2 regions of the Methylobacterium sp. Leaf111 genome follow, and region 1 is predicted to be linked to the other one. Evidence: predicted binding sites of a transcription regulator. Region 1 holds the regulator's gene; the other holds the start of a gene.

Evidence for each region. Region 1 encodes LexA, which represses DNA repair genes until DNA is damaged. Its sites were predicted from a motif close to TGTTCNNNNTGTGTTCNG; they were not measured.
Region 2: a site for LexA is predicted at 2,326-2,343, ahead of ssb (single-stranded DNA-binding protein). Genes of this name have one in related genera too.

What each region holds. Positions count from the first base shown of each region.
Region 1 covers NZ_LMNE01000024.1:14,722-30,362, reverse strand. The annotation lists gene gltA (citrate synthase) at 1-487, opposite strand, end outside; gene gltX (glutamate--tRNA ligase) at 737-2,158, opposite strand; gene ASF41_RS14490 (ComEC/Rec2 family competence protein) at 2,325-4,610, shown strand; gene lexA (transcriptional repressor LexA) at 4,604-5,362, opposite strand; gene ASF41_RS14480 (DUF937 domain-containing protein) at 5,725-6,510, opposite strand; gene sfsA (DNA/RNA nuclease SfsA) at 6,674-7,381, shown strand; gene ASF41_RS14470 (FkbM family methyltransferase) at 7,414-8,244, opposite strand; gene ASF41_RS14465 (outer membrane beta-barrel protein) at 8,590-9,852, shown strand; gene ASF41_RS14460 (alpha/beta fold hydrolase) at 10,004-10,768, shown strand; gene ASF41_RS14455 (ABC transporter permease) at 10,786-11,547, opposite strand; gene ASF41_RS14450 (ABC transporter ATP-binding protein) at 11,544-12,470, opposite strand; gene ASF41_RS14445 (ATP F0F1 synthase subunit B) at 12,599-13,084, opposite strand; gene ASF41_RS14440 (ATP synthase subunit B) at 13,177-13,740, opposite strand; gene ASF41_RS14435 (F0F1 ATP synthase subunit C) at 13,847-14,074, opposite strand; gene ASF41_RS14430 (F0F1 ATP synthase subunit A) at 14,183-14,938, opposite strand; gene ASF41_RS14425 (AtpZ/AtpI family protein) at 15,055-15,429, opposite strand.
Region 2 covers NZ_LMNE01000045.1:211,659-227,299, forward strand. The annotation lists gene aroQ (type II 3-dehydroquinate dehydratase) at 12-455, shown strand; gene ASF41_RS17835 (DUF808 domain-containing protein) at 459-1,451, opposite strand; gene ssb (single-stranded DNA-binding protein) at 1,607-2,179, opposite strand; gene ASF41_RS17845 (NADP-dependent oxidoreductase) at 2,386-3,402, opposite strand; gene ASF41_RS17850 (DUF4174 domain-containing protein) at 3,593-3,991, shown strand; gene ASF41_RS17855 (hypothetical protein) at 4,065-4,577, opposite strand; gene ASF41_RS25145 (hypothetical protein) at 4,645-4,818, opposite strand; gene ASF41_RS17860 (phosphodiester glycosidase family protein) at 4,817-5,623, shown strand; gene ASF41_RS17865 (hypothetical protein) at 5,738-6,034, opposite strand; gene ASF41_RS25710 (hypothetical protein) at 6,063-6,230, opposite strand; gene ASF41_RS17870 (hypothetical protein) at 6,312-6,671, opposite strand; gene ASF41_RS17875 (NADH:flavin oxidoreductase/NADH oxidase) at 6,758-7,876, opposite strand; gene ASF41_RS17880 (propionyl-CoA synthetase) at 7,949-9,889, opposite strand; gene ASF41_RS17885 (YdcH family protein) at 10,243-10,425, opposite strand; gene ASF41_RS17890 (YdcH family protein) at 10,620-10,838, shown strand; gene purE (5-(carboxyamino)imidazole ribonucleotide mutase) at 10,976-11,473, shown strand; gene ASF41_RS17900 (5-(carboxyamino)imidazole ribonucleotide synthase) at 11,521-12,630, shown strand; gene ASF41_RS17905 (tetratricopeptide repeat protein) at 12,902-13,777, shown strand; gene ASF41_RS17910 (SGNH/GDSL hydrolase family protein) at 13,836-14,609, opposite strand; gene ASF41_RS17915 (methyl-accepting chemotaxis protein) at 14,686-15,641, opposite strand, start outside.

The sequences.
Region 1 (15,641 bases):
GCATCGACGCGACCATGCGCTGCTGGTCGTCCGAGATGTCGGTGGAGTCGTGATAGAAGGCCGAGAGGGCACCGACGCAGGCGACCATGATCGCCATCGGGTGCGCGTCGCGGCGGAACCCCTGGAAGAAGCGGTTCATCTGGTCATGCACCATGGTGTGGCGCGTGATCCGGTAGTCGAAATCCGCCTTCTGGGCCGGGGTCGGCAGCTCGCCGAACAGCATGAGGTAGCAGGTTTCGAGGAAGTCGCCGTGCTCGGCGATCTGTTCGATGGGATAGCCACGATAGAGGAGAATGCCCGCATCGCCGTCAATGTAGGTGATCTTCGACTCGCAGGAGGCGGTGGAGGTGAAGCCGGGATCGAAGGTGAACTTGCCCGTCTTCGCGTAGAGCTTGCCGATATCGATCACGTCCGGCCCGATGGTGCCGGTCTTGATCGGAAGTTCGACGTGGTTGTCGCCCACGGTGATCGTGCTGGAGGCGCTCATGGAGACCTGGACCCTTTCGTGGCAACGGGGCGGCGTCGGCCCGCGTGGCGATGCAATCGACCACCCGGGTCCGGGGTGCAAATGCGGCGCATGCTGCACTTGCTCACACGAGCATGGGGGTAGCGGATCGGCGGACCGTCATCAACCGACGGCCCGGCTCACCTCGACGTCGAAGCGAAATCCGGGCCGATTTGTCATTCTTCCACTCGGAGCACTCGGACGAACCGGTATTTTGCTGCAGTGCGATGGTCAGCCGGTCTGGTCGCGGAGCCGGCCGAGACACTCCTCCCGGCCGAGCACGGCCATGACGTCGAAGACCGGCGGCGAGGTGGCGCGGCCGGTGAGCGCCGCCCGGAGGGGCTGCGCGATCTGGCCGAGCTTCAAGCCGTTCGCCTCCGCAAACTGCCGGACCGCGCCCTCGGTGGCGGCGGCGGTCCAATCGGGCAACCCCTCGAGGGCCGGCAGGAGGGCGGCCAGGCGATTCCGGGCCTCGTCGCCGAGCAGACCCTTGGCCTTCTCGTCGGGCACGAGGGGCCGGGCCGCGGTGAGGTAGTAGGCGCTGTCCAGGAGTTCGACGAGGGTCTTGGCCCGCTCCTTCAGGCCCGGCATCGCGGCGGTGAGCGTCTCCCGCAGAGCCGGACTCATGGGCACCGCGATCCCCCGTGCCGGGCCGAGCGCCGGCAGCACCTCGTCGATCGCCGCGACGAGGTCCGCATCGGCCGCGCCACGGATGTAGAGGCCGTTGAGGTTTTCCAGCTTGGCGAAGTCGAAGCGCGCGGGCGACCGCCCGATGGCCTTGAGGTCGAAGGCGGCGATCATCTCCTCGGTGGAGAAGACCTCCTGGTCACCGTGGCTCCAGCCGAGGCGCACGAGGTAGTTGCGCAGGGCGCTCGGCAGGTAGCCGAGGTCGCGGTAGGCATCGACGCCGAGGGCCCCGTGCCGCTTTGACAGCTTGGCGCCGTCCGCGCCGTGGATCAGCGGGATATGCGCCATGGCGGGGGCCTCCCAGCCGAGGGCATCGGAGATCTGGCGCTGGCGCGCCGCATTGGTCAGGTGGTCGTCGCCGCGGATGACCTGGGTGACGCCCATGTCGTGATCGTCCACCACGACGGCGAGCATGTAGGTCGGGTTGCCGTCCGAACGCAGCAGGACGAGGTCGTCGAGATCCTTGTTCTGCCAGACGACCCGGCCCTGCACGCCGTCCTCGACCACGGTCTCGCCGTCGGTCGGGGCGCGCAGGCGAATCACCGGCTTGACGCCGGCGGGCGCCTCGGACGGGTCGCGGTCGCGCCAGCGGCCGTCGTAGCGCAGGGGCCGCCCCTCTGCGCGGGCCGCCTCGCGCATCGCCGTCAGTTCGTCGGGCGTCGCGTAGCAGCGATAGGCGTGGCCGGAGGCCAGCAGGCTCTCGGCGGCTTCGCGGTGACGGGCGGCGCGGGCGTATTGGTAGATGACGTCCCCGTCCCAATCGAGCCCGAGCCAGCGCATGCCGTCCAGGATCGCGTCGATGGCGCCCTGCGTCGAGCGTTCGCGATCGGTGTCCTCGATGCGCAGCAGCATGCGGCCGCCGAAGCGGCGGGCATAGAGCCAGTTGAACAGGGCCGTGCGAGCCCCGCCGATGTGAAGGTAGCCCGTGGGCGAGGGCGCGAAACGCGTGACGACGGCTGACGACATCAATCTGGACTTGAATGGCTCGTGATTCGGGCGGGAAGCGGATCGACCGGCCCGGAACCGCGCGTGTAGCATGCGCGCGGGCACGCGTTAAGGAATCGTCCTGTTCCCAGGATCGCAGGGCGCATCGCCGGCTCCCGGTCACGGGCGCAACCCGGGAGGTCTCGCAATGGCGCAGGCGCGTGCGGCGGCGGCGATGGGGCGCATCACGCGCCACCTCGCCGCGCGTCGCCCGGGCGCCGGGCCGATCCGCGACTGGTTCCGGGCGGGATGGACCCGCGAGATCGAGCAGCGCCGTCTTTTCGCCTGGCTCGCCGTCGCGTTCGGATGCGGCATCCTCGCGTTCTTCCTCGGTACGCAGGGGACGCCGTCGCTCCTGGCGCCGCTCGCGGCCGCCGCCTTGCTCGCCGCGACGACGCCCCTCCTCGTGGCGCGCCCGTTCGGCCTGGCCCTGGTGCTCGCCGCCGTCGCCGCCCTCCTGGGCTTCGCGGCGGCCGCCGCGCGGGTCCGCTCGGTCGACGGGCCGATCCTCGCCCGCACCACGATCGGTCCGCTGGTGGGCACCATCGAAGGGCTGGACGAGCGGGAGGAGGGGGCGCGCCTGATCCTCCGCGTCGAGAGCTTCGGCACCCTCGGCGCCGAGGTCCGCCCGGTCCGGGTGCGGGTCTCCTACCGCAAGGCGAATACCCTGAAGCCGGGCGACCGCATCGCCGCGACCGCGCGCCTGCTTCCGCCGCCGGAAGCCGCCCGCCCCGGAGGCTACGACTTCGCCCGGGATGCCTTCTTCCGTGAGATCGGCGCGGTGGGCTCCCTCGTCGGCAAGGTCGACCTGCGGCCGCCGGCCGAGAGCGCGGACTGGCAGATCCGTCTCGCGGCCGCCGTCGACGCGGCCCGCAACGCCCTGACGCGCCGCATCACCGACGCCAACGGCGGACAGGCCGGGGCGGTGGCGGCGGCCCTGGTGACGGGCAAGCGCGGCCTGATCAGCCCCGAGACCAACGACATCCTGCGCGCCGCCGGCATCTACCACGTCGTCTCGATCTCGGGCCTTCACATGGTCCTGGCGGCCGGCGTGGTGTTCTGGCTCGTGCGGGCGCTCCTGGCCCTCGTTCCGTTCGCGGCGCTGCACTGGCCGATCAAGAAGATCGCCGCTGCCGTCGCCATGGTGAGCGTGACGGCCTACTGCGTCTTCTCCGGCTGGGACATCGCAGCCGAGCGCTCGCTGATCATGACCCTCGTGATGCTCGGCGCGATCCTGGTCGACCGCCCGGCGCTCAGCATGCGAAACCTGGCCCTCGCCGCCCTGATCGCCCTGGCCCGCGAGCCGGACGGCCTCCTCGGCCCGAGCTTCCAGATGTCGTTCGCGGCGGTGGCCGGCCTGATCGCCTGCGCGCCGCTGATCGCCGGACGCGGGCGGCAGCGCGACGGTGCCGGCCTGCTCCCCCGGATCTTCGCCCTGGCGTCCGCGGCGGTCCTGGGCACCCTGGCCACGACGCTCGTGGCCCAGATCGCCACCGCGCCCTTCGCCACCTACCACTTCCAGACGGTGCAGCCCTTCGGGCTGGTGGGCAATGCGCTCACCCTGCCGCTGGTCTCCCTGGCGGTGATGCCGTCAGCGGTTCTGGGCATCCTCGCCTATCCGTTCGCGCTGGATCAGCCGGTCTGGTGGGCCATGGGCCTGGCGGTGCGGGGGATGCTGACCATCTCGACCTGGATCGCGGGCTTCGGCAACGCCGTCGTCGTGGTCCCGGCCTTCGGCACGGGGGCCCTCGGCCTCCTGGCCGCTGCCCTGATCGTCCTGACGCTCCCGGCCTCGTCGCTGCGCTGGCTCGGCCTCATTCCGGCAGCGATCGGCATCGCCTGTGCGGCTGCCCCGGATCGCTACGACATCTACGTCGATCGGGAGGGGGCGGGCGCCGCCATCCGCCAGCGCAACGGGCGGCTCGCCACCCTTGGCCGGCCGCCCCCCTTCGTGCTCGCGCAATGGCTCAAGGCCGATGGAGACGACCGACGGGTGCAGGACGTAACGGGGTTCGAGGGCGCGCGCTGCGATCGCCTGGGCTGTACCCTGACCACACCCGACGGCCGCGTGCTCGCCCTGACCACCGACAAGGGTGCCCTCGGAGAGGACTGCGCCAGGGCCGACATCCTGATCACCCGGCAATCCGCGCCCGGGGGCTGCGCCGCATCGATCGTCATCGACCGGGATTTCCTGGAATCGCACGGTGCGACCGCGATTCACCTCACCCGCGATGGGCCGTCCCTCGCCTCCGCGAAGCATCCCGGGGATGTCGTGCCCTGGCGTGCGACGCCTCTGCGCAAGCCGGTGGACCCGCCGGGAACGTCCTTGCCATCTTCGACACCGCCGGCGTCGGTCTTACCGGAAATCCCCGATCGCACCCGCGATCCGTCGGATCCGTCCGGCGATGAACCGGACGGGGACCCCCTTCAGTAGCGGCGCACCAGACTGACGAGACGTCCCTGGATCTGCACCCGATCCGGCCCGAGGACCCGCGTCTCGTAGGCCGGATTCGCCGCTTCCAGGGCGATGGACGATCCACGCCGGCGCAGGCGCTTCAGGGTCGCCTCCTCGTCGTCGATGAGGGCCACGATGATGTCGCCCGTATTGGCGGTGTCCTGCTTGCGGATGACCACCAGGTCGCCGTCGAGGATCCCGGCATCGACCATCGAATCGCCGCGCACCTCCAGGGCGTAATGCTCGCCGCCGGCCAGGAAATCCGGCGACATCGTCACCGAATGGCTCTGTTCCTGGATGGCCGAGATGGGCGTACCGGCCGCGATCCGACCCATCACCGGGATGGTCACGGCCCGACCGCTCTCGTCGGTGGCCTGCGTGGTCGGCAGTCGGGACACCGATGCGCCGGCCGGCAAGCCCTTGCCCTTGCCCTTGCCGCCTTCGACCACGCTCGGCGTGAAGCGGCGAACCTCGGAGGCCGGAGCGGCGCGCGGGGCGCCCGCATTCCCCCCGAGGCTCTCCGGCATCCGGATCACCTCGATGGCCCGCGCCCTGTTGGGCAGCCGGCGCAGGAAGCCGCGCTCCTCCAGGGCCGTGATCAGGCGGTGAATGCCCGACTTCGACTTCAGGTCGAGGGCATCCTTCATCTCGTCGAACGACGGGGGAACGCCGCTCTCGCGCATCCGAAGCTGGATGAACTGGAGCAGGTCCAGCTGCTTACGCGTCAACATGCGGGACACTCTTCGTTAGCGCCACGGATCGCGGCGGGTGGCACTAGAAACAAACCACGAACACGTTAAACGTTCCGTAAGTGTTCTGCAAGGGTTCCCATCTCAAGCCTCTCGGGCCCGATCCGTTCGATCCCCTCGGCAAGGGCGGATCCGGGCGTCGCCCGAGCGCCACGCCGGCCTGCCGCTGCGGCCATCGCTGCGACCGAGTGGTGCCCCGATCCGACGAACGAGTTGGACGGCCGGCGTCTAGACCGGTCGGCAGGGCGCCCGGGCGCAGCGCCCTCGGGTCGATGGCCCGGCGACGATCGGTTCTCTGCCGTCCTCTGCCGGCGTCGCCGACGTCGCCGACGGCGGGTCTTCAGCTAGCGCTGCCCGGTGCGCCCTGCCTTGGGCCGGTCACCCGAACCGTTGCCGCCCGTCTCGGTGGGATTGCGGGGATCCTGCCAGAAGGTATCGAACAGGCGCTGCATCGCGCGGGCGTTCTCCTGCTGCACCTCCAGGCCCGTCTGGAACATCTGCTGCATCACGTCGAAGGGCGCTTCCGTGGCCGACCTGTCCGGCCCGGCGGACTCCGGCCGGGGCGAAGCCGCGAGCCACGTCGACGCCGCACGCGGCCGTGCCTGGGGCGAGGGCGTCGCGGGCTTCGGGGCCTTGGCGCCGGAGTTCAGGAACGCCTGCATCATCTCCGACCAGGCATTGGGCGGGAAGCCGAAGGGGTTCGCCTCGGCGCGCGGGACCGGCGCCGCGGCAGGCGCTTGGTTGATCATGACGTGGACGATCCCCGCCACCACCATGCCGGCCATGATCGGCAGCATCTGCTTCAAGGCCGGCATCGCCACGCCGCTGACGGCAGCGGCCTGCTGCAGAACGGCCTGACTCAGATGGGGCGAGCCGAAGAGTTGCTGGACCAGCATGTCCATCTGCGGCGTCGCGCTCGACGCCTTCGGCGCGGCGGGGCCGACGAGATTGAAGAGGTGGGCGAAGCCGGTCGGATCCTGGGCGACGTTCCGCTGCAGCCCCATCGTGAGGGCCGGAAGCAGGGCTTCCATCGCGCGCAGGCTCTGCTCCGGCGACAAACCGAACTGCCGTCCGAAACCCTGCGCGTTGGGGCCCGCCTGCGCCTGAAGGATGTCGAACAGATTGAACATGGCGGCCTCGCGGACGAACTGCGGCTTTCCCGGTCATCGACCCGGGCGCGCCGCGCGAATTCTGTCGCATCCGGTCGGTACTGACCAGCCCGGGCGCCTCACGACGGCCCGATTCCCCGTCGACGGGGGCCCGTATCAACCCGTTTCTTGCCCCGGACCCGCGATGCGCTTCCCTTCGCCCCTGATCGAGGCGCGCCTGGTGCGTCGCTACAACCGCTTTCTCGCCGACCTGCAGCTTGCCGACGGGTCCGTGATCACGGCCCATTGCCCCAACCCGGGGGCGATGCTGGGACTTGCGGTGCCGGGCGCGCGGGCCCTGTTGTCCGACGTCCGGAGCCCGACGCGCAAGCTCCCCTTTTCCTGGGAACTGGTGGAGGCGGATCTGCCCGGCGGCCGGCAATGGGTCGGCATCAACACGATGCGGCCGAACGCCCTGGTGGCGGAGGCCTTCGCCGCCGGCGGCCTGCCGTGCCTCGCCGGCTACACGGGCCTGCGCCCCGAAGTCCGCTACGCCCGGGCCAGCCGGGTCGACTTCCTCGCCACCGGGGAGGGGATGCCGCCCTGCCATGTCGAGGTGAAGAACTGTCACCTGATGCGCAGCCCCGGCCTCGCGGAATTTCCCGATTGCGTCGCCGCCCGCAGCGCCCGCCACATGACGGACCTCGCGGCCGTCGTCGAGGCCGGGGGCCGTGCCATGGTCATCATCGTGGTGCAGATGTGGGCGGATCGCTTCGATGCCGCGCGGGACCTCGATCCTGCCTTCGACCGGGCGCTTCAGGCCGCTCGGGCGGCCGGCGTCGCCGTCCACGCCCATCGCTGCCGCATCGACCCGGTCGGCATCGCCGTGGCCGACGCCATCCCGGTGCTGTAGGGCGCGCGTCCCAGAAGAACCGCGCGGGCCCGTCAGTCGGCCCGCTCGAAGATCAGGTTGAGGCGGGTGCGAGCGATCCGGCGATAGCCGTGCTGCTCGAGCAAGGCGGGCAGGTCGATCTGCCACTGGTCGGTGCCGTTCTCGACGATGAGCAGCCGCGGGTGGAGGCTCGCGGGGGCGGCCCGCAGGAAGGGTTCGAGGATCAGGTCCTCGGCGCCCTCGACGTCGAGCTTCATGGCGTCGATGCGCGCGATGCCCTCGCCGAGGGCGAGATCGAGCAGGGGCACGGCCGGCACACGAATCTGCGCGCCCTCGTTCGTCCCGACGATCTTCAGGCTCGATTCCCCCCGGTTGCGGGGATCCACGAACAGGGTGAGTTCCCCCGCCTTGTCGGCGACCGCGCAGGCCACCGCCTTGACCGTTCCAAACGGATTCTGAGCGATGTTGTAGGTCAGGCGGTCGAACACGTCCGGCTGCGGCTCGACGGCCAGGATCCGGGCGCGCGGCCCCGCGAAGGCCGCCACGAACAGCGCGTAGGCACCGATATTCGCGCCGATATCCAGGAAGGTGCAGCCGGGCTGAAGCTTCGCCCGGAGAAGTGCGCGCTCCTCCGGATCGAAGAACTGCGGCGTGAAGAGCACCTTCTTCTCGCAGTTGTTGTTGTAGGGGTAGAGCCGCATGCGGGCGCCGTAGCGTTCGACGTCCAGAGGGGCGCCGCGCAGCAGCCCGATCGCCACGCGGCGCAGGAACAGGGCGAGGCGTCGCCCGGCCCAGCTCGCGTAGGAGATCCGGCCCGTCTGCCGAGCGATGCGCGCGACGAGGCCTGTGGGAGCGTAAGTGCCGTAGGGCTGCGTGTCTTTCATCGTGCGTGCTGATGCCAGCGCACGGACGCGGCGGCAAGCGACGCCGCCGCGGGAGGATGGAAAGGTCCCGGACATTCCGGGCCGATCAGCCCGCAGCGCCCCCTCCGGGCGAATGCGGTCGGCCGCAGATCAGACCTGACCGTCGCGCCACTTCGGAAGCAGAGGACAATCGTCGAGACCGAATCTGGTGCTCAGACCTGTTCCATTGCGGCAACACCACGAACGAAACCCAGTTCGAGCGGCCTCAATTGCCCGAAAAATAGGCGTCTGCACAAAGGATAGCTTTGCCGTAAACGGGAACCTTTGAGAACGTCGCCGTAACGCAGATCCTCCCGCAGAGTTCCCATCGCCATGCAGCGCTCGCTTCTCGCCCTTTCCGCCGTCCTGCTGTCCTCGGTCTGCGCCTTCGCGGCCGACATGCCGGCGAAGGTGCTGGCGGTCCCTGCCCCGCCCGCGCCGTGCAAGGCCGAGATCACCTTCCCGGCCTATGGCGGCGTCATCAAGCAGAACCCGAACCCGTCCTGCCTGACACTCGGCGCCTTCGGCGACGTCTATGTCGGCGGTGCGGTCACCGGCTACTTCTACACCCAGCCCAACCAGTACACGTTCTCGCCCGCTCCGCTGCCGAGTGACCGGGCCGGCCGCGTGGACGTCTCGAACCTGATGGGCTTCATCCAGAAGGCCGACGGCCCGTTCCAGTTCTACGCCGCCTTCGGCGCCTACTCGATCCCCGGCCTCGGCCTGCCGATCTACGGCACCTTCGACCAGACGGACCTGCTGTATTCCCCGGCGCCGATCGTGTTCGGAAAGTACGTGATCAACGACAACTGGTCGATCCAGGGCGGTCGGATGCCGACCCTGATCGGCTCCGAGCTGCCGTTCACCTTCCAGAACCTGAACATCTCCCGCGGCCTCCTCTTCGGCCAGGAGAACGTGATCAACCAGGGTGTGCAGGTGAACTACTCGGATGGTCCGTGGGCGGCCTCGTTCGCCGCGACCGACGGCTTCTATTCCGGCGAGATCAACTGGGTCACGGGTGCGATCACCTACAAGATCGACCCCGCCAACACGGTGGGCATCAACGGCGGCACGCACTTCTCCAGCTACACCAATTTCGACTTCGCGGACCCGTTCGGTCGTCGCGGCCTTCGCTTCCAGTACGCCACGCCCGTCTCGCTGCAGAACAGCAGCATCATCAGTGCCAACTACACCTATGCGGACGGTCCCTGGATCGTGACGCCGTACGTCCAGTACACCAACGTGGAGCAGAACGCCGTCCTCGGCCTCGCCGGTGCCGAAACTATCGGCGGCGCCCTCCTCGCCAGCTACGCCTTCACGGACAACTTCGCCCTCGCGGGCCGCGTGGAGTACATCAGCCAGAGCGGCAATCGCAACAATCCGTTCGGTCAGACCTCGGTGCTCTACGGCGCCGGCAGCTCGGCCTTCTCCTTCACCGTGACCCCGACCTTCACCTTCGATCGCTACTTCGTCCGTGGCGAGTTCTCGACCGTGCAGCTCTACGACATCACGCCCGGCCTCGGCTTCGGCCGCAGCGGCCTGAAGACCTCGCAGGAGCGCTACATGCTGGAGACCGGCATCACCTTCTGATCCGATCGGACGATCCGGTTCGGCGAAACGCGGCGGCAGGGCAACCTGCCGCCGCTTTCATGTGCGCCCATGCGCCACCGGTGGGCTTCCGTCCGCGCGCCCGACGGTTCAAGGAGGCGGGACCATGCCCCGATCGATAAGGCCCGAGCCCATGCAGCGCTTCGATTCCGACGGTGTTTCCCTCGCCTACATCGACGTCCCCGCCGTCGGCGGGTCGGGCGACCCGGTCCTGCTGATCCACGGCTTCGCCTCGAACCATGCGGTGAACTGGGTCAACACGCTCTGGGTCCGGGCCCTGACCCAGGCCGGCTACCGCACCATCGCCCTCGACAACCGGGGGCACGGCGAGAGCCAGAAGCTCTACGATCCGGAGGTCTACGGCGCGGACCTCATGGCCCAGGACGCGCGCCGCCTCCTCGACCATCTCGGGATCCCCAAAGCCGATGTCATGGGCTACTCGATGGGCGCGCGCATCGCCGCGTTCCTGGCCCTCGATGCGCCGGAGCGCGTCCGTTCGCTGCTGCTCGGCGGTCTCGGCCTGCATCTGATCGAAGGCAAGGGCCTGCCGGACGGGATCGCCGAGGCCTTGGAGGCGGAGCCCGGCGCACCGGCCCCGAACCCGACGGCCGCCGCGTTCCGCACCTTCGCCGAGCAGACGAAGAGCGACCTGCGGGCCCTGGCCGCGTGTATGCGCGGCTCGCGCCAGACCCTGTCGCGCGCCGAAGTCGCCGAGATCTCGTCACCGACCCTGGTGACGACCGGCACCCTCGACACCGTCTCGGGCTCGGGTCCGGCGCTGGCGGCGCTGTTTCCGAACGGCACCGCCGTCGAACTTCCGAACCGCGACCACAGCACGGCCGTGGGCGACCGCGGTCACCGCACGGGCGTAATCGATTTCCTGGCCCAGCGGCCCTGAGAGGGCACCACCGCGCCTCAGGTCTTCAGGCGGTAGCCGGTCCGGAAGATCCAGGTCACGCCGGCGAGGCACAGGATCAGGAAGATCAACGCCATGGTGAGGCTGACGCCGACGCCGACATCCGAGGTGCCGAAGAAGGACCAGCGGAAGCCGCTGATCAGGTAGACCACCGGGTTGGCGAGGCTCACCGCACGCCAGAATGGCGGCAGCATCTCGATGGCGTAGAAGCTGCCGCCGAGGAAGGTCAGCGGCGTCACGATGAGGAGGGGCACCAGCTGCAGCTTCTCGAAGCCGTCGGCCCAGAGGCCGATCAGGAAGCCGAACAGGCTGAAGGTGACCGCCGTCAGGAGCAGGAACAGCACCATCACGAAGGGATGTTCGATCCGCAGGGGCACGAACAGGGCGGCGGTGGCCAGGATGATGAGGCCGATGAGGATCGATTTCGAAGCCGCCGCGCCGACATAGCCGAGCACGATCTCGAGCGGCGAGACGGGCGCCGAGAGGATCTCGTAGATCGTGCCGGCGAAGCGCGGGAAGTAGATGCCGAACGAAGCATTGGCGATGCTCTGCGTCAGGAGCGAGAGCATCATCAGGCCGGGCACGATGAAGGCGCCGTAGGCGACCCCGTCCACCGAGGCGACCCGCGAGCCGATGGCCGCTCCGAAGACCACGAAGTAGAGCGAGGTGGCGATGACCGGCGCCACGATGCTCTGCAGCGCCGTGCGCCAGAAGCGCGCCATCTCGAAGCCGTAGATGGCGCGGACCGCGTACCAGTTCATGCGCGTTCCTTCACGAGGTCGACGAAGATCTCCTCCAGCGAGGACTGGCTGGTCTGGAGGTCGCGGAAGCGGATGCCGGCGGCGGCGAGGTCGGCCAGCAGCGCCGTGATGCCGGTGCGCTCGCCCTTCGTGTCGTAGGTGTAGACCAGATCCTGTCCGCCCGGCTTGAGGGTGAGATCGTGCCGCGCCAGGGCCGGGGGCAGGGCGGCGAGCGGCTCCTGCAGGTTCAGGGTCATTTGCTTCTTGCCCAGCTTGCGCATCAGCTCGGCCTTCTCCTCCACCAGGATGATCTGGCCCTTGCGGATCACGCCGATGCGGTCGGCCATCTCCTCGGCCTCGTCGATGTAGTGCGTGGTGAGGATGATGGTGACGCCCGTGTCGCGCAGAGAGCGCACCAAGCGCCACATGTCGCGGCGCAGTTCCACGTCGACGCCGGCGGTGGGTTCGTCGAGGAAGAGAATGCGCGGCTCATGGCTCAGGGCCTTGGCGATGAGCACCCGCCGCTTCATCCCGCCCGACAGGGTCATGATCCGCGCGTCGCGCTTCTCCCACAGGGAGAGGTCGCGCAGGACCCGCTCGATATGCGCCGGATCCGGCTTGAGGCCGTAGAGCCCGCGGCTGAAGCTCGTCGTCGCCCAAACCGTCTCGAAGGCGTCGGTGGTGAGCTCCTGCGGCACGAGGCCGATCATGCGGCGGGCCTGGCGATAGTCCCGGGCGATGTCGTGCCCACCCGCGAGGATGCGGCCGGCGCTCGCCGTGACGATGCCGCATACGATGCTGATCAGCGTCGTCTTGCCGGCCCCGTTCGGACCGAGAAGCGCGAAGATCTCGCCCTCGGCGATGTCGAGGTTGATGCCGTCGAGGGCTTTGAGGCCTGAGGCGTAGACCTTGGACAGGTTCTGGATCGCAATGATCGGCTGCATCGAAACTCCGCTGCGGCGTGGCGCCGGCGCGATCGGGGCGGCCTTCTAGCACGCCGCCGGCGTGGGACGGCGCCGAAAACGAAAAAGCCGCCTCGCGGCGGCTTTCCCTGGTGTCGCAGAGGGAAGGATCAAGCCCGCAGGCGGGTCCGAACCTCGCCGAGGCTCTGGCGGACGAGGCCTTCGGCCGTCTCACCCTGCATGCGCTCGCGCAGGATGACCTCCGAAACCTTCACCGCGGCGTCGGCAGCGGCGGCCCGAACCTGGGCGGTCGCCTGGACCTCGGCCTGCGCGATCTTGGTCTCGGCCGACTTGGTACGACGGGCGATGAAGTCGTTCAGGCGGGCATGGCCCTCGTCGGCGATCCGCTGGGCCTCCTCGCGGGCGGACGCCACGATGGCCTCGGCCTCGCGCTCGGCCTCGGCGCGGCGCTTCTTGTAATCGGCGAGGACGCCGGCGGCCTCCTCACGCAGGCGACGCGCCTCGTCGAGTTCGTGGCGGACGCGCCTGGCCCTGCCGTCCAGCCCCTTGGTGATCTGGTTGAAGCCACCGACCTTCCAGACCACGGCCATGAACAGGACGAAGGCGACTGCGACCCAGAATTCGGCTTCCAACAACATGCTCGTCGTCCCAACTCGATGGTGTCCGGCGGTCCGGCGGGGTCTTCGCCCCTCGGGTCCTGCCGGTCAGGTATGGTTTGGCGTCCGCCTCAGTGCGGGAAGGAGACGCTGTCGAGGGCCTTGGCGAGGGCGGCCTCGTCGGGGCTGCGGCCCGTCAGGCGCTCGACGATGGCCGAGGCCGTCTCGCCGGCGATGCCGCGAACGTTGCCCATGGCCTCGGCGGTGCGGGTGCGAAGCGTCGCCTCGGAGGCGGCGATGCGGGCGTTCAGCTCGGCCTCGAGCGCCTTCCGCTTGGTCTCGGCTTCCTGCGAGAGGGCCGTGCGGGTCTCGAGGGCGATGGCCTGCGCCTTGGCCTGCGCATCGCTCAGGGATTTCTCGTAGGCGGCTCCGGCGGCATCCGCCTCGGCCTTCAGGCGCTGCGCCTCGTCGAGATCGCCCGACAGACGCACGGCGCGGTCGTGCAGGATGGCCTGGATGCGCGGCAGCGCGATCTTGTCCATCAGGTAGTAAAGCAGCCCGAAGGCGAGGGCGAGCCAGATGAGCTGGGACGCGAAGGTGTGGCTCTCGAAGGGCGGGAAACCGCCGCCATGTTCGGCGGCCGGCGTCGCGACGAAGCCTTCATGCGTTGCGGTCGAATGGGCCGGCTGAGCCATGACGTCCTTCGCGTAAATTCAAGGAGTGGGGACCGGACGCCTCCGCCATCCCTGCGGGAGGCGGCGTCCGGTCCGGTATCGGTTCGAGATCCGTGACGAGCGTGTCTTAGACGGCGAACAGGAGCAGCAGCGCGACGAGCAGCGAGAAGATGCCGAGCGCTTCCGTGAGGGCGAAGCCGAGGAGCAGGTTGCCGCGCTGGCCGTCGGCGGCCGAAGGGTTGCGGAGCGCACCGGCGTAGAACTGGCCGAAGAGGTTGCCGAGGCCGATGGCGGCGCCCGCCATCCCGAGACAGGCGAGGCCGGCACCGATGTACTTGGCAGCTAAGGGATCCATCAAATTGCTCCTGGTGTCCGTGTCGTCGTTGCGTGGAGAGAAATCCGGCCGCGATCGCGAACCGGGGACGGAAGGGGGTGTCCCGGCCCTCGGCCGGGATGACCCGGCTCAGTGGCCGGGATGCAGGGCGTCGCTGAGATAGATCGAGGCGAGCGTCGCGAAGACGTAGGCCTGCAGACCGGCGACGAGGAACTCGAGAGCCGTGACGGCGACGCTGAGGGCCAGGGGCAGCGGCGAGATGGCCCCCCAAGCGCCGGCGGCGAGCAGCGCCGGGACGAAGCCCGCGAAGATCTTGAGCGCGATGTGACCGGCCAGCACGTTGGCGAAGAGACGAACCGCGAGGCTGATCGGACGCGAGATGAAGGACACGATCTCGATCGCGACGATCATCGGCAGGAGCCAGCCGGGCACGCCCGACGGAACGAACACCTTCAGGAACTTCGTGCCGTGGGCCATGAAGCCGTACACGATGACGGTGCCGATCACGAGGAAGGCCAGCGCGAAGGTGACGATGATGTGGCTGGTCACCGCGAAGGCGTAGGGGATCATGCCGAGCATGTTCAGCACGAGCACGAACATGAAGAGCGAGAAGATCAGCGGCATGAAGCGCTCGGAGCCGTGACCGGCGGATTGGCGCAGGGTCGAGCCGATGAACTCGTAGAAGATCTCGGCCATGGACTGCATGCGGCCCGGCACCACCGAGCGGCGGGCGGTGGCCACGACGGTGATCAGCGCGATGATCCCGACGGCGGCGAACATGTAGAGCGCGGACTGGGTGAACGCGATCTCCTGGTTGCCGATATGACCGAAGGAGACCAGCGGCTTGAGCTCGAACTGGTGGATCGGATCCATCTTTACGGCCATTGCCGCTCCCGCCCTTCTGACTCTCGGCCGGCCAGACGGCCCGCCACCACCGGTGCCGCGCGAGCGGCATGATTTCAATTCGGTTCGCCGCGTGCGCGGCGCTTCCCCGAGAACCGCTAGCGGTCCTCTTCCTTGGTCGGCACCTTGGGAAGAGACCCCGAGGCGCGCATGACGTTGTAGACGCCGGTGACGAACCCCAGCATCAGCAGGACGATCAGTCCCCAGGGTTTCGTCCCGAGGTAATGATCGAACATCCAACCGAGAATGCCCCCGGCGAGGACGCCCGCGATGAACTCGGTCGAGAGCCGCATCGCCTGGCCGAGAGGAGAGGGCCCGGCCGAAGGACCGGGACGCGTCGAATGACCGGGAGGGGCACTCGGCCGCTTCCGCTCAATCTGCGTCTCAAGACGTTTGAGCCTCTGAGAGAGGTCCGCGTCCAGTGCTTTCTTCCGCCCGTCCCCGCCTTCGTCCGCAGTTTCGTTGCCGCTCACGGCGAGAACTCACATTGGCGAGAGCGGAGGGAACCGGCGGAACGCCTCCTTCAAGCGGGGCGCACCATAGTTTCGCCCACCTTGGGTGTCAAGGCGCCCTCGACCTTACGTAAGATATTGTCGCACCACGAGAAATCGCGGTTTTGCCGATCCGCCCCCCGGTGTTCTCGCACCGGGCCAACGACAGCGGGCGAGGCCCTCGCCGCGACGGA
Region 2 (15,641 bases), on a different contig from region 1:
GACTGGCGTCCATGCACGACACGATCCTGATCCTGAACGGCCCGAACCTCAACCTTCTCGGCCAGCGCGAACCCCACATCTACGGGCACGAGACGCTGGCGGATGTGGAAGCCCGGTGTCGAACCCTGGCCGCCGGCTTCGGCCTCGCGGTCGCCTGTCACCAGAGCAATGCCGAGCACCAGCTCATCGACTGGATCCAGGCCTACCGGGTGGGCTCGGCCGGGATCGTGATCAATCCGGGTGCCTACACGCACACCTCGATCGCGATCCTCGATGCCCTGAACGCCTGCGAGGTGCCGATCATCGAGTGCCACATCTCGAACGTGCATCGGCGCGAGGCCTTCCGCCAGCACTCCTACGTCTCACTCGCCGCGACCGCCGTGATGGCGGGCTTCGGCACCCATGGCTACGAACTCGCGGTTCGGCACATCGCCCACCTGCGCGGTGCCTCCTAGATTTCAGGCGGCCCGGGTCCGCAGCCGGGCCAGGCTGTTCCAGGCCGGTGCCAGGAGGAAGCTCGTCACCGGGATCAGGGCCGCGCCGACTACGAGACCGACGAGGCCGGAGCCCGCCGCGGTGACGAGCCACTCGACCGTCCCGGCGAGGGGACCGGCGACGCCCGCCGCCCCGGCCGCCACGGCGTGGATGGCGTGGCCGATCTGGGGCAGGCCGTAGCCCTCGAGGCCGTGTACCAGGATGCCGCCGCCGACCCAGATCATCGCGGCGGTGCCGACGATGGCCAGGATCTTGAGAAAGCCCGGCATGCCCTTGACCAGGGCGCGGCCGAGGCCGCGCACGAGGCTGCCGAAGGCCGAGCGCGACCCGTTGGCGGCCATCGCGACCCCGGCATCGTCCGCCTTCACGATCAGGGCGACGCCGCCATAGACCGCGACGGTGATCCCCACCGCCACCACGGCGAGGACCGCCGCGCGCATCCAGATCGAGCCCTCGGGCAGGGCCGCGAGGGTGATGGCCATGATCTCGGCCGAGAGGATGAAGTCCGTCTTGATCGCGCTGGAGACCTTCCGATCCTCCAGGGCCTGGGCATCGCCGGCCGCTTCGTCGCGCTTCGCCGCGTGGGCATGGGCCTTGTGCGGGAACAGCGCCTCGTAGACCTTCTCGGTGCCCTCGTAGCAGAGATAGGCCCCCCCGAGCATCAGCAGGGGCGTGATCGCCCAGGGCGCGAAGGCGCCGAGCGCCAGGGCGGCGGGCAGCAGGAACAGCAGCTTGTTGCGCAGGGAGCCCAGCGCGATGCGGCCGACGATGGGCAATTCGCGCTCGGCGGCGAAGCCCACCACGTAGCGGGGCGTCACGGCGGCATCGTCGATGACGACGCCGGCCGCCTTCACGCCGGCGCGGCCCGCCTGGGCGGCGACATCGTCGAGGGAGGCCGCCGCCACCTTGGCGAGACCCGCGACGTCATCGAGAAGCGCGATCAGTCCGATGCTCACGGGAACCCCTGCCTAGCCGGCCACAGTCCCCGCGCCGGATGGCGCGGCGAGCTTGGCCTTTACAGGAGACGAACGAGGCGGCGATTTGATCCCGGAGCCGCGCCGATGACCGTCGGGACCTGGCGTCCCGCGCGATCAACGACGCGGGGTCGACCCTAGAACGGAATGTCGTCGTCGAGGTCGAAGTTCGGCTTCGAGCCGCCGCCACCGCCACCCGAGGCGGGCCGGCGCTCGCCGCCGCCCGAGGGGCGACCGCCGCCGTAATCCCCGCCGCGGTCGCCGCCGCGTCCGCCACCACCGCCGCCGCCGCCGAAATCGCCGCCACGGCTGATCTGACCGCCGCTCTCCTCGTCCATGCCCATTTCACCGCCGCCACTGCGGCCGTCGAGAAGGGTCAGTTCGCCCCGGAAGCGCTGGAGCACCACCTCGGTGGTGTACTTCTCGACGCCGGACTGGTCCGCCCATTTGCGGGTCTGGAGCTGACCCTCGATGTAGACCTTCGAGCCCTTGCGCAGGTACTGCTCCGCCACGCGGGCGAGGTTCTCGTTGTAGATCACCACCGAGTGCCACTCGGTCTTCTCCTTGCGTTCGCCCGACATCTTGTCCTTCCAGGACTCCGATGTGGCGATGCGCAGGTTGACCACGGGATCACCGGAGGCGAGGCGCCGTGTCTCGGGGTCGCGCCCGAGATTGCCCACCAGGATCACCTTGTTCACGCTGCCGGCCATGCCGCTCTCTCCTACCGATCGATCTCACTGCGCGCTGCGGCCCCGAACGACCGGGTCGCCGCCCTGTCATGGGCCTCTCGGGCCCCGGCGGCAATCGCGGTCGGCGGGCTGTCCCCGAGACTCTCAGGGAATCGGGGGGATCTGTATGTTCTATTTTTGTTCTGTTTAGGGGGCAGGGCGCCTCGGAAGCGCGCCTTGCCCTTCGCTCAGCGGATGCGGACGATGAGCTTGCCGAAATTCCGACCCTGCAGCAGGCCCGCGAAGGCCTCCGGCGCGTTCTCCAGCCCGTCGACGATGTCCTCGCGATGGACCACGAGGCCGTCGCGCAGCCAGCCCCCGACTTCCTCCAGGAACGCCGTTTCCTGCGCGGCGAAGTCCCAGACGATGAAGCCCTGGAGGTGCAGGCGCTTCGACAGGATCGCGCGCATCAGCACCGGCACCCGGTCGGGGCCGGGCGGCAGCTCGGTGGCGTTGTAGCCCGAGACCAGGCCGCAGACCGGGATGCGGGCGAAGTTGTTCAGGAGCGGCAGCACCGCGTCGAACACCGCGCCGCCGACATTCTCGAAATAGACGTCGATGCCGTCGGGGCAGGCGGCGGCCAGCGCGTCGGGGAAGTTCTCGGCGCGGTGGTCGATGGCCGCGTCGAAGCCGAGGGTGTCGCGCAGGAAGGCGCATTTCTCGGGGCCGCCCGCGATGCCCACCGCCCGCGCGCCCCTGCGCTTGGCGATCTGCCCGACGAGGGAGCCCACCGGCCCGGTGGCCGCGGCCACCACCACGGTTTCGCCGGCCTTGGGCTTGCCGATGTTGAGGAGCCCCGTATAGGCCGTCATGCCGGGCATGCCGAGGATGCCCAGGGCGGTGGTGACGGGGGCGGCGTCCGGATCGAGGCGGCGCAGGCCACGGCCGTCGGAGACGGCGAAGTCCTGCCAGCCGCCGAAGCCCACCACCGTCTCGCCGACGCGGTAGTCGGGGTGCTGGGACTCGATCACCTCCGCAACGGTGGCGCCCACCATGGTATCGCCGATCGCCACCGGCTCGGCGTAGGATTTCGCCGCGCTCATGCGTCCGCGCATGTAGGGGTCGAGGGAGAGCCAGCGGTTGGCGAGCAGCACTTCGCCCGCCTTCGCCACCGGCATCCGCGCCTCCTCGAGCCGAAAATGCGAGGCGTTCGGCTCACCGTGCGGACGGGCGGCGAGGACGATGCGGCGATTCACGTGGGTCATGGGGCGGCTCCAGGGTTTTCGCGATGGGGTTCGCGAGAGGCGACGGGCGCGCCGTGGACGCGCCCGTCGGGAGATCTCCCGACAGATGGGACGGCGGCAGCCGATGACAATTCCGTGCAGGTCGGGCGACGGGTCCGGCGGCCCCTCCGCGCGTTGTCCCGGAACGGCGACGGGCACGGGAGACATCGGGATGGCGCGCGGATGGCGAACGATCGGGGCGATGCTGCTCGGCGTCACGGCGGCCCAGGCGGCGGAGAACCCGCTGGCGCGCGAGCGCTGGACGTCCCGGGTTCTGGTGATCTCCGCGCCCGAGCCCGGCGATCCCCGGGTCACGGCCCAGCGTGCCGCGCTCGAGACAGCCCGAGCCGGCATGATGGAGCGCGATCTCGTGATCCGCGAGGCGTTCGGCGACACGAGCGAGGCACGGCGCCTGCGGGCGGTCCTCGGGCTCCCCGCGGACGGGTTTCGCGTGGTGCTGGTGGGCAAGGACGGCGAGGCCAAGCGGACCGCGACGGCGCCGATCCCGGCGGACGCGCTGTTCGAGACCATCGACGCGATGCCGATGCGCCGGGAGGAGAGGCGTCGCTGAGGCGCGGACCAGCGGCCAACGAAAAGGGGCCGCACGCGGCGGCCCCTCGAAAAACGCCGATCAGGCGATCCGATCAGTAGCAGCGCTCGACCAGCACCCGGCGGTAGCCGTAGGGGGTCCAGCGCACGCGCGGGACCGTGTAGCAGCCGCCGCCGTAGCCGTAATCGTAGGCGCCGTAGCCCACCGGGGCGTAGCCGTAGCCGTAGCCCGGGCCGTAGCCTCCGTAGAGACCTCCCGCCGCCAGGCCGAGGCCGACGCCGAGACCCAGGCCGCCGAGCCCGTAGCCGTAGCCGCGCCCGTAGCCGCGCCCGTAATATCCGCCGCGGTAGCCACCGAAGCCACCGCGATAGCCGCCGAAGCCGCCGCGATAGCCGAAGCCGGCATGGCGGAAGCCGCCGCCGCCGAAGCCACCCCGGAATCCACCGCCACCGAAGCCGCCCCGGAAGCCGCCGCCTCCGAATCCGCCGCCGTGGAAGCCGCCACCGTGGAAACCGCCGCCACCGAACCCGCCGCGCGCTTCCGCGGTGGCGGGAATCATCGCGAGCGCGCCGATCATGGCCGCCGAGGCCAGAACAACTCGTTTCATCACATCGTCTCCGAAAGAAGCCGAAACGTCCCCTTGGACGCACAAACGCGGTGGCACCCGGAAGGGTTCATGCGCGTTTCGACTCTCCCGTCATCGTGAAGCGCGCCGAGCCCTGCCCGGCCCCGGTGGTCGCCCCGGACATCGGGCCGCCCTTGAAATCGCCCGGGGTTTCGGGCGAGGAAGCGGGGCCGGCCGCCACGATCCTCCGGCGGGCGCGGTCGAGGGGGATGCGGGTGACCATGGTGCAGGATGTCGTGCGGGCTCGCGTTCGGATACGCCGTTTCCCGGTCCCCGCCCTTCTGCGCGCCGCCCTCCTGAGCGCCGCCTGCCTCGCCCTCGGCGGTCCGGCCAGGGCCGCGCCGGCGGCCGCCCCTGTCCCGGCGCCCTGCCGGGCCGTCCAGGCGGAGGGCGAGGCCTACACCGTCTGCACGGTCGACCTGCGCCGCGAGCGGGTGCGGCTGTTCTGGCTCGGGGCCGATGGCCTGCCCTATTCCTCGCTCTCGACCCTGGCGGAGAAGCAGGGGGCGTCCCTGCGCTTTGCCATGAATGCCGGCATGTACGACAAGGGCCAGGCCCCGGTCGGGCTCTACATCGAGGACGGGCGCGAGCTGAAGGGCGTTTCCACCGCCAACGGGCCGGGCAACTTTCACCTGAAGCCGAACGGCATCTTCTGGGTGAAGGGCGAGCGTGCCGGCGTGATGGAGACGGGCCGCTACCTGCGCAGCGCCCCGAAGCCGGATTTCGCCACGCAGTCGGGGCCGATGCTCGTCGTGGACGGGCATATCCACCCCAAGATCTCCGCGGACGGCCCGAGCCAGAAGATCCGCAACGGGGTCGGGGTCCGCGACGACGGCCGCACCGCCGTGTTCGCGATCTCGGAGCGGCCGGTGAGCTTCGGCGCCTTCGCGCGCCTGTACAAGGACACCCTCGGCTGCCGCAACGCGCTCTTCCTCGACGGCAGCGTGTCGAGCCTCTACGCCCCGTCGATGAACCGCTCGGACCTCAGCCGCCCCCTCGGCCCGATGGTCGGGGCGGTGGCGCGCTGAGGGACCGCACAGACCCAATCCGTCCGATCCCTTCGGGATGGCGGATCGGGGCTTCGCTCGAGCGCCGCGCAGGCCTGCCGATCCGGGCGCCGCTTCGATCGAGCGGAGCCGATATCAGGCATCGTCCTCGCGGCCGAAGACCTCGCCCTCCTCCGCCAGCCGCGCATCGGCCTCGTCGCTGCGGAGGATCTGCAGGGCGCGGTACTGCTGGAGCAGGCCGCGCAGGCGGATGTTGGCCTCGGTGCAGTCGGCGGGCTCCGGGCTGTCCGCCCCGCAGCCCGCGATGGTCTCGGCCGTCTGCCGGTCCACGGCGGCGCGGTCGGCCGCGCTCAGGGCTTCGAGGTCGCCGAGGCCGAGTTCCAGCGCGATCAGCTCGGCGATCTCGCGCCGCTTCTCCTCGATCTCGGACATGTTCCCTCCGGGTCCGGTGCCGCCCCGTCTACAGAACGGTCAGCGCCGCCAGGTCGATCCAGGCTTGCCTCTCGTCGCCGTCGACGTCGCCGTCGACGAACCAGCGGCAGAGCGCCCGGTCCCCTTCCAGGGCCACCACCGTCATGGTGGCCTCGTTGTCCTCGGATGCGACGTAGTCGCCGACCTTGATCGCCACGGACTGCCTCTTCGCCTCGCTGCTGCTGAACCTGACGCGGGCTGGCCTGGGTCTCAGGCGCGCTTCGCGCAAGCCCGGGTCTCAGGCGCGTTTCGCGCGCTTGCCGAACGCCACGGACAGGCGGGCGCGTACGCCCTCCGGGATCTCCGTGCGGGACTCGATGCGGACGGACGGCATCTCGGCCCCGATGGTGCTGCGCGGGTCGAAAGCGAACTGCAGGTGGCGCAGGCCGAGTTCGAGCCGGGTGACGCCGTCCGACTGGGTCAGGTCCTCGCCGAAGACCTCGATCAGCGGCCCGTCGGGATCGCCCTTCTCGATTTGAATGATGAAGTAGCCCGCCGGCTCCTCCTCGTCGTCGGCCCCCGAGATCAGGGTGATGCCGTTCTCGATGTCGAGGCGGACTCGTTCCACCGCGAAGGTCGTGACGTCGTCGTCGTCCATGCTGCGTGATCTCTCGGGAAACGCCCGCTTCGGCGGGGTGACTGAAGGAAAGCGGTCGGGGCCTTTGAGGTTTCGCGGGGGCCCGCTCAGCGCTGTCCGTGCTGGGTATCGGTGAAGAGGTCCTTGAACTGGCGCGGCTGCGAACGCCAGTACTGCCGCGGCGCGCGCACCTGCGCGCCGAGTTCGGCCGCCGCGTGCCAGGGCCAGCGCGGGTTGTAGAGCAGGGCGCGCGCCAGGGAGACCGCGTCGGCCCGGCCCTCGGCCAGGATCGATTCCGCGTGGGCGGCCTCGGTGATGAGCCCAACCGCGATGGTGGTGAGGCCGGTCTCGGTCTTGATCCGCTCGGCGAACGGAACCTGGTAGCCGGCCGAGAGCGGGATCTTCTGCTGCGTGGAGAGGCCCCCGGTGGAGACGTGGATCGCGGCCGCACCCCGGCGCTTCAAGGCGTGGGCGAGTTCCACCGTCTCCTCAAGGGTCCAGCCCTCCTCGACCCAGTCGGTGGCCGAGACCCGCATCCAGACCGGCTTGCCCGCCGGCACGGCCTCCCGCACCGCCTCGAAGCATTCGAGCGGGAACCGCATCCGGTTGGCGAGGGGGCCGCCATACTGGTCGGTGCGCTGGTTGGAGAGCGGCGACAGGAACTGGTGCAGCAGGTAGCCGTGCGCCCCGTGAAGCTCGAAGCCTTCGATACCCAGGCGCAGGGCCCGGCGCGCGGTGGCGACGAAGCCGTCGCGGATGCGCTTCAGCCCTTCCGAATCGAGGGCGTGCGGCGCCACCTCGCCTTCCCCGTGCGCCAGGGCCGAGGGGGCTTCCGTGCGCCAGCCATCCGGTGCCTCGGGGTCGATCTGCGCGCCGCCGTCCCAGGGGGCGCGGCTGGAGGCCTTGCGGCCCGCATGGTTGATCTGGATGGCGATCGGCACCGGCGCGTAGCCTCGCACCGCGTCGAGGACGCGGCCCAGCGCCCGCTCGGTCTCGTCGGAATAGAGCCCGAGGTCGGTGGGCGAGATCCGGGCCTCCGGCGAGATCGCGGTCGCCTCCAGGGTGAGGAGCCCCGCCCCCGACATCGCCATCTGAGCGAGATGCATCAGGTGCCAGTCGCCGGCCTGGCCCGCATGGGCCGAGTACTGGCACATCGGAGCGACGATGATCCGGTTCTCGAGGGTGAGGTTGTCGAGGCGCAGGGGCTCGAACAGGCGGGCGGTCATGCGGGGCTCCGGCTTGGCTGCATCCCCGCATAGGTGGCGCGCCGGCGCGCGCTTGGCTACCCGCCCGCCCGACTACCCGGCCCCGATCCCCCGGTCCTTCAGGCTGGCGCCGATCTCGTCGAGCACGCCGGCATCGTCGATGGTCGGCGGGGTGGTCCAGGGCTCGCCGTCGGCGATGCGCTTCATGGTCCCGCGCAGGATCTTGCCCGAGCGGGTCTTGGGCAGCCGCTGCACGGTGAGCGCCAGCTTGAAGGCCGCGACGGGGCCGATCTGTGCGCGGACCAGGGCCACGAGCTCGCCCTCGATCGCCTGGGTCGGGCGCGCGACGCCCGATTTCAGCACGACGAAGCCGCAGGGCTGCTCGCCCTTCAGGGCGTCGCGGATGCCGATCACCGCGCATTCGGCCACGTCCGGGTGGCTCGCCAGTACCGCCTCCATGCCGCCGGTGGAGAGCCGGTGCCCGGCGACGTTGATGATGTCGTCGGTGCGGCCGAGCACCGTGACGTAGCCGTCGGCATCGACGATGCCGGCATCCGAGGTGTCGTACCAGCCCGGATACGTGGCGAGGTAGCTCGCGCGGAAGCGTGCCTCCGAGCCCCAGAGGGTCGGCAGACAGCCCGGCGGCAGGGGTAGCCGCAGGACGATGGTGCCCATCGTGCCGGCGGGCACCGGCTTGCCGGCCTCGTCCAGCACCGCGAGGTCGTAGCCCGGCATCGGCACGCCGGCGCTGCCGTGCTTGACCGGCAGCCGGCCGAGGCCGACGGGATTGCCCGCGATGGCCCAGCCGGTCTCGGTCTGCCACCAGTGGTCGATCACCGGGCGGCCGAGGGCGCGCTCGGCCCAGGCCACGGAATCGGGGTCGGCCCGCTCGCCGGCCAGGAACAGGGAGCGGAAGCCCGAGAGGTCGTAGGCGCCCACCCGCTCGGCGCGCGGGTCCTCCTTCTTGATCGCCCGCAGCGCCGTCGGGGCCGTGAACAGGCAGGCGGCGCCGGACTCCGAAACCACCCGCCAGAGGGCTCCGGCATCGGGCGTGCCCACCGGCTTGCCCTCGTACAGCACCGTGGTGCAGCCGTGCAGGAGGGGCGCGTAGACGATGTAGGAATGGCCCACCACCCAGCCGATGTCGGAGGCGCAGAAGTAGGTCTCGCCCGGCGCCACGGCGTAGAGGTTGGGCATCGACCAGGCCAGCGCCACGCAGTACCCGCCGGTGTCCCGCACCACGCCCTTGGGTTTTCCCGTCGTGCCGGAGGTGTAGAGGATGTAGAGCGGGTCGGTGGCCGCCACGTCCACGCAGGCCGCCCGCCGGCCGTCGGTCTCCGCCCGTGCCACCGTATCGGCCCAGTCGTGGTCGCGCCCCGGCACGAGGTCGGCCGCCGCCTGCGGGCGCTGCAGGATCAGGCAGGCCGCCGGCTTGTGCGCCGAGGCGGCGAGGGCGGCGTCGAGGAGCGGCTTGTAGGCGACGACGCGGCTCGGCTCGATGCCGCAGGAGGCGGCGAGCACCACCTTCGGTGCGGCGTCCTCGATGCGGATCGCCAGTTCGTTGGCGGCGAAGCCGCCGAAGACCACGGAATGGACGGCGCCGAGGCGGGCGCAGGCGAGCATGCCGAACAGGGCCTCGGGCACCATCGGCATGTAGATCACGACGCGGTCGCCCCGGCCGACCCCGAGGTCGCGGAGCACCCCGGCGAGCACGGCCACCGCATCGCGCAGGTCCGCGTAGGTGATTCGGCGCTGGGTGCCGGTGACGGGCGAATCGTACAGGATCGCGGCCTGGTCGCCGCGCCCGGCCGTGACGTGCCGGTCCACGGCGTTGTGGCAGGCGTTCAGGGTCGCGTCGGGAAACCAGCGGCCATAGGCGCCGAGCGTCGCGTCGAAGGCCCGGGTCGGCGGGCTCGCCCAGTCGATCGCCCGGGCCGCCTCGAGCCAGAAGGCCTCCGGGTCGGCCAGCGAGGCGGCGTGGGTCTCGGCATAGCGGCCGGGCCGCGGATTCGGGGCGTGGGGCGTGGCGTCCATGGCGTGTCCTCGCGGAACCGGTCGTGCTGCCGGTTTCTCGGCACTCTACCGGAATTTACGCCGCCGGACTGCTGCGCCATCCTGCCGAACGGATCGAGGCGCAGGCTTTTGCTTCCGCGCTTCGCGAGACGAAGCCGGCGGACTTGAAAACCGCCGCCCCGGGGACCGGCGGCGCGAAGCCGGTGGACACGAAAACCGCCGCCCTGGGGACCAGCGGCGCGAAGCCGGCGGACACGAAAACCGCCGCCCTGGGGACCAGCGGCGCGAAGACACCGGACACGAAAACCGCCGCCCTGGGGACCAGCGGCGGCGGCGAACGCTCGAGAGATGAGGCGGTGGGGGTGAGACGGCCGCTAATGCAGCTGGTCGGTTTCGCTTCGCAGGCGGTTCATCTCGTCCTTGAGGTGGAGCTTGCGTCTCTTGAGCTCTGCGATGCGCAGGTCGTTCGCCGAGGGTCGGATGGTGGCGTCGTGGATCTCCCGCTCGAGGGCTTCGTGCTTGCGGGCGAGCTGGGTCAGGTGCGTCTGCAGTGACATGAGCTGTGTCTCCTGTCTCGTTTCGACGGGGCCAGACTGGCATATGATCAGCCGGCTGTCGAAGCCTATCGACGGCTCGGCTTGACGGATGTTTGTGCAGGCGGATGGTTGTGCAGGAGGCGCGGCGGGTTCTTGCCCAGGCCGAGCGGCTGTCGCATGGTCTGCGGCGAAAGCGTCCCGGGGCATCAGGTGCGATGGCGGTCCAGTTCGATAACGATGCGTCGGTGGAACCCGCCGACGAGTTGGCGCGGCTGAAGCAGGAACACCGCGACCTCGACGGCGCGATCGATGCCCTCGAGGTCGGGGTGGTGGCCGACCAGCTGCAGATCCAGCGCCTGAAGAAGCGCAAGCTCTTCCTGCGCGACCGGATCTCGTATCTCGAGGACCAGATCACCCCCGACATCATCGCCTGACCGGGCCCCCGGCGGGCGGGTGTCCGGGCGGGTGCCGCCTTGCGGGCACGCCACCGCTTTTGTATTCGGCGTTCCCAAGGGCCGCGTCGCGTCGCACGGCCCGTCTTACCACCTGATCGCGAAGGGATCTGACGACCATGGCGGGAGCCTCCCCGGTCGCGATCATCATGGGCAGCCAGTCGGACTGGGCGACCATGCGGCATGCCGCCGAGACGCTGGATGCGCTCGGCGTCGCCCATGACGACCGCATCGTCTCGGCCCATCGCACGCCCGACCGCCTCGTCGCCTTCGCCAAGGGCGCCAAGGCCGAAGGATTCCAGGTGGTGATCGCGGGCGCCGGCGGCGCGGCCCACCTGCCGGGCATGACCGCGGCGATGACCCCCCTTCCCGTCCTCGGCGTGCCGGTGGAATCGAAGGCCTTGTCGGGACAGGACAGCCTGCTCTCCATCGTGCAGATGCCCGCCGGCATCCCGGTGGGCACCCTGGCGATCGGCCGGGCGGGCGCCGTCAACGCGGCGCTGCTCGCCGCCGCCATCCTCGCCCTCACCGATGCGGGCCTCGCCGCGCGTCTCGAAGCCTGGCGCGCCGCACAGACCGCGAGCGTCGCCGAAACCCCGCAGAGCGACCAGCCGTAAACTCCCATCTGCCGTGAACCGGAACCTGCCTTGAAAAGCGAATCGCCGTGACCGCCCTCCCCGACATCCGCCCCGGCGCGACCCTCGGCATCGTGGGCGGCGGCCAGCTCGGCCGCATGATCGCCCTCGCGGCCGCCGGTTACGGCCTGCGGGTCCACGTCTTCGCGCCCGATGCCGACAGCCCGGCCTTCGACGTCTCGGCCGAGGCCACCATCGCGGCCTACGACGACGTCGCGGCCCTGGCGCGCTTCGCAGCGAGCGTCGACGTGGTCACCTACGAGTTCGAGAACATCCCGGCGCAGGCCGCCGAGGCCCTGGCCGCGAAGGCGCCGTTGCACCCGAACGCCGCAGCACTCGCCACGACCCAGGACCGGCTGACCGAGAAGCGCTTCATCAACGACCTCGGCATCGAGACCGCGCCGTTCCGGGCCGTCGACACGGCCGAGGACCTGACCCGGGCGCTCGAAGAGATCGGCCGCCCGGCGGTGCTGAAGACCCGCCGCTTCGGCTATGACGGCAAGGGCCAGCGCATGATCCGGGCCGAGGGGCCGGTCGACGCCGCCGCCATCCTGGCCGAGTTCAACGGCGCGCCCTGCATCCTGGAAGGCTTCGTGCCGTTCGAGGCGGAGGTGTCGGTGGTGGCCGCCCGCGGCGCCGACGGGGCCTTCGCGGCCTACGACCCCTGCGCCAACGAGCACCGCGACCACATCCTCGCCGTCACCCGCGTGCCCGCCCCCGGCATCGCGCCGCAGACCGAGGCCGCCGCCATCGGCATCGCCCGCCGCATCGCCGAGGCGCTGGACTATGTCGGCGTGCTCGCCGTCGAGATGTTCCTAGTGCCCCAGGCGGACGGCCCGGCCCGGGTCGTGGTCAACGAGATCGCCCCGCGGGTCCACAATTCCGGCCACTGGACCATCGAGGGCGCGACGACCTCGCAGTTCGCCCAGCACGTCCGGGCGGTCTGCGGCTGGCCGCTCGGCGATTCGGCCCGGGTCGGCGGCATGGCGGTGGAGATGCACAACCTGATCGGCGGCGACGTGGACGACTGGGCCGCGATCCTCGCCCGGCCGGGGAGCCAGCTCCACCTCTACGGCAAGGGCGAGGCCCGGCCGGGCCGCAAGATGGGCCACGTCACCCAGTTGCTGCCGAAACCCTGAGACGCCGCCCGAACCGCGGCCCGATTGCGACACCCACCCGGCAACCGACGGTCCCGCCGGCCGTTTGGAGCCGTTTCGTGCAGGCGCGCGCGGCAAGCCATACCTTCGCCACATCCGACCGCTTGAGCGGAACCCGTCGCCGACTTTAAGCGCGCATTCACCGCGATGCGGGAGGGTGCGGGCGCAACCGGCCCCGTCCATGCGGGGCTCGGCACGGGACGCAATCGAATCGAGGGCGGCGTCGCGCGCGACGCCGGGGGGAGCGAGGACCATGACGGTTTTGAAGCTGCGGGCATCGAAGGCGGGGCTGATCGGAGCCACGGCGCTCGCGGCGGTCGCGCTGGCCGGTTGCGAGACCTATGGCGGCGGCGCCACCGCGACGCGCCAGTTCGCCGTGCTCGAATCCGACCAGACGGGCGCCACCACGGTCAACATCACCTCGCTCACCGACGTGATCCAGCGCAATCCCAACGACGCGGCGGCCTACGTCACCCGCGGCGCGGCCTATGCCCGGGCCGGCCAGTTCAACGACGCCATCGGGGACTTCACCAAGGCGGTGCAGATCGACCCGAATTCGGCCTCGGCCTACAACAACCGCGCGCTCGCCAACCGCCAGATCGGCCGCAACGACGCCGCGCTGCAGGACTTCTCGAAGTCGATCTCGGCCGATCCGAACTACGCCCCGGCCTATATCGGCCGCGCCAACGTGCTGCGCGCCCAGGGCGACCTCGAGGGCGCCACCACCGACCTCAACCAGGCGATCCGCCTCGCGCCGGAATCGGCCGAGGCCTACCACGCGCGCGGCCTCGTCCGGCAGAAACAGGGGCAGAACACCCAGGCCATCGCGGATTTCGACGCCGCCATCGACCGCAATCCCTTCGTGGCGGCGCCCTATGCGGCGCGCGGCCAGAGCCTGATCGCCACCAACCAGTACGACAAGGCGATCGAGGACTACAACGCGGCGCTCAACGTCAACAACAAGGACGCCACCTCCTGGGCCTATCGCGGCCTCGCCTACGAGAAGTCCAACCGCAGGAAGGAGGCGGTGGAGAGCTACCAGCGCGCCGCGCAGATCGAGCCCGGCAACCCGGTGGCCAAGCAGGGTCTCGGCCGCGTCCAGGGCGGCGTCGGCTCGCTGTTCAACTGACGGACCCCGCGCGGGGGTTCGTCCGCGCCTCCGCAGGCTTCGTGACCCCGCCGGCCGCTCAGTCCGGCGGCGCTCCGTCCCGCAGCGCGCGCAGGTGCGTCTCGAGCCCGGCCGCCAGAATGTCGTAGTCGCGCAGGTGCACGCCGTCCGGCGGCACCGCCCGGGTGGTCAGGCCCGGTGGACCGTCACGCAGGTCCGCGAAGGGGTCGAAGACCCGGCAGCCCTGCCGCGCGCACAGATCACGCAGGAGCGCCGTGTAGCCGGCCACCGCCGCCGGATCGCGCTCCGCCCCGGCCTCCGGCCCGATCGGCGGCACGGCCGCCACCAGCACCCGATCCGCATTCGCCGCCAGCCACGTCACGATGCGGCCCGTCGCCGCCGCGAACCCGCCCGCCATGCGCGCCGACAGGGGGTCGGCCCGCCGCAGGATGTCGTTCGTGCCGACGAACAGCACCGCGACTCCGGCCCGGACGGGGAAGGCCAGTCCGTCGATCGCGCCGGCATAGCGGCGGGCCGAGGTGCCGCCGATCCCGCCATTCACCACGTCCGGCCGCCGCGCCATGGCGGCTCCGAGAAGCTCGGCCTGCGAGTTGCCCGCCAGGAACACGAAGCCCGGCCGCGCCGCCGCGAGCGCCGCCCGGATCGCCGGCAGACGCGCGGCGAGGTGGGCCTCGGCGATCTGGCGATCGTGCCGAACCGCGTCCGGCGGCGCGAGGATCCCGCCGGCCCCCAGCCCCACAATTCCGAGCGCCGCCGCTCCGACGCCCCCGGCGAGCAGGCCGCGCCGGGTCCACGGCCCGGATCGCGGGCGGTCGTCGTCGGAGCCGCTCATCCGTTCCCCCGATGCCGGCCCCGGCTTTCGGGGCGTCCGGCATCAGCCCCGAAAGCCGGCCGTTGGGCAAGCCCGCTCAGGCGGCCTGGACGGTGGCGAGGAAGCCCGAGACCTCGGCGCTCAGCTGTTCGGACTGGCGCGCGAGTTCAGAGGCGGCGGCCAGGACCTGGGACGAGGCCGCCCCGGTCTCGCCGGCGGCCTGGGTCACGCTGCCGATGCTGACGGTCACCGACTGCGTGCCCTGGGCGGCCTGGGTCACGTTGCGGACGATCTCCTGGGTGGCCGCTCCCTGCTCCTCCATGGCCGCCGCGACGCCGACCGCGATGCTGCGCAGCTCGGCGATGGTCGCGCCGATGGTCCGGATCGACGTGACCGCCTGGCGGGTCTCGCCCTGGATCGTGGTGATCTGGTCCGAGATGGTCGCCGTGGCGCGCGCGGTCTGGGAGGCCAGCTCCTTGACCTCGCCCGCGACCACCGCGAACCCCCGGCCCGCCTCGCCGGCGCGGGCCGCCTCGATGGTGGCGTTGAGCGCCAGCAGGTTGGTCTGGGCCGCGATCCCCGAGATCAGGCCCACCACCGTGCCGATCCGCTCGGCCCCCTCGGCGAGGCCGAGGATGATCGTGTCCGTGGCCGCCGCGTTCTCGGAGGCCCGCTCGGCCATCGCCGCCGAGCGGGCGACCTGGGCGGCGATCTCGCCGATGGAGGCGGCCATCTCCTCGCTCGCGGCCGCCACGGTCTGGACATTGGCCGAGGTCTGCTCGGCGGCCGAGGCGACGCTCAGGGATTGCCCGGCCGTCTGGTCGGCGGTGCGGCTCATCGCCCGCGCCGTGGCCTCCATTTCGGTGGCGGCGGAGGACAGGCCGTGGGTCAGGCGTGCGACCTGCGCCTGGAACCCCCGCGTGGCGGCATCCAGGATCTCGGCCCGGCGCATCTTGGCGGCGCTCTCGATCGCGGCGGCGGCGTCGGCGTCGCGCTTGGCGATCATGGCGTCCTTGAAGACCTGGACGGCCCGGGCCATCGCGCCGATCTCGT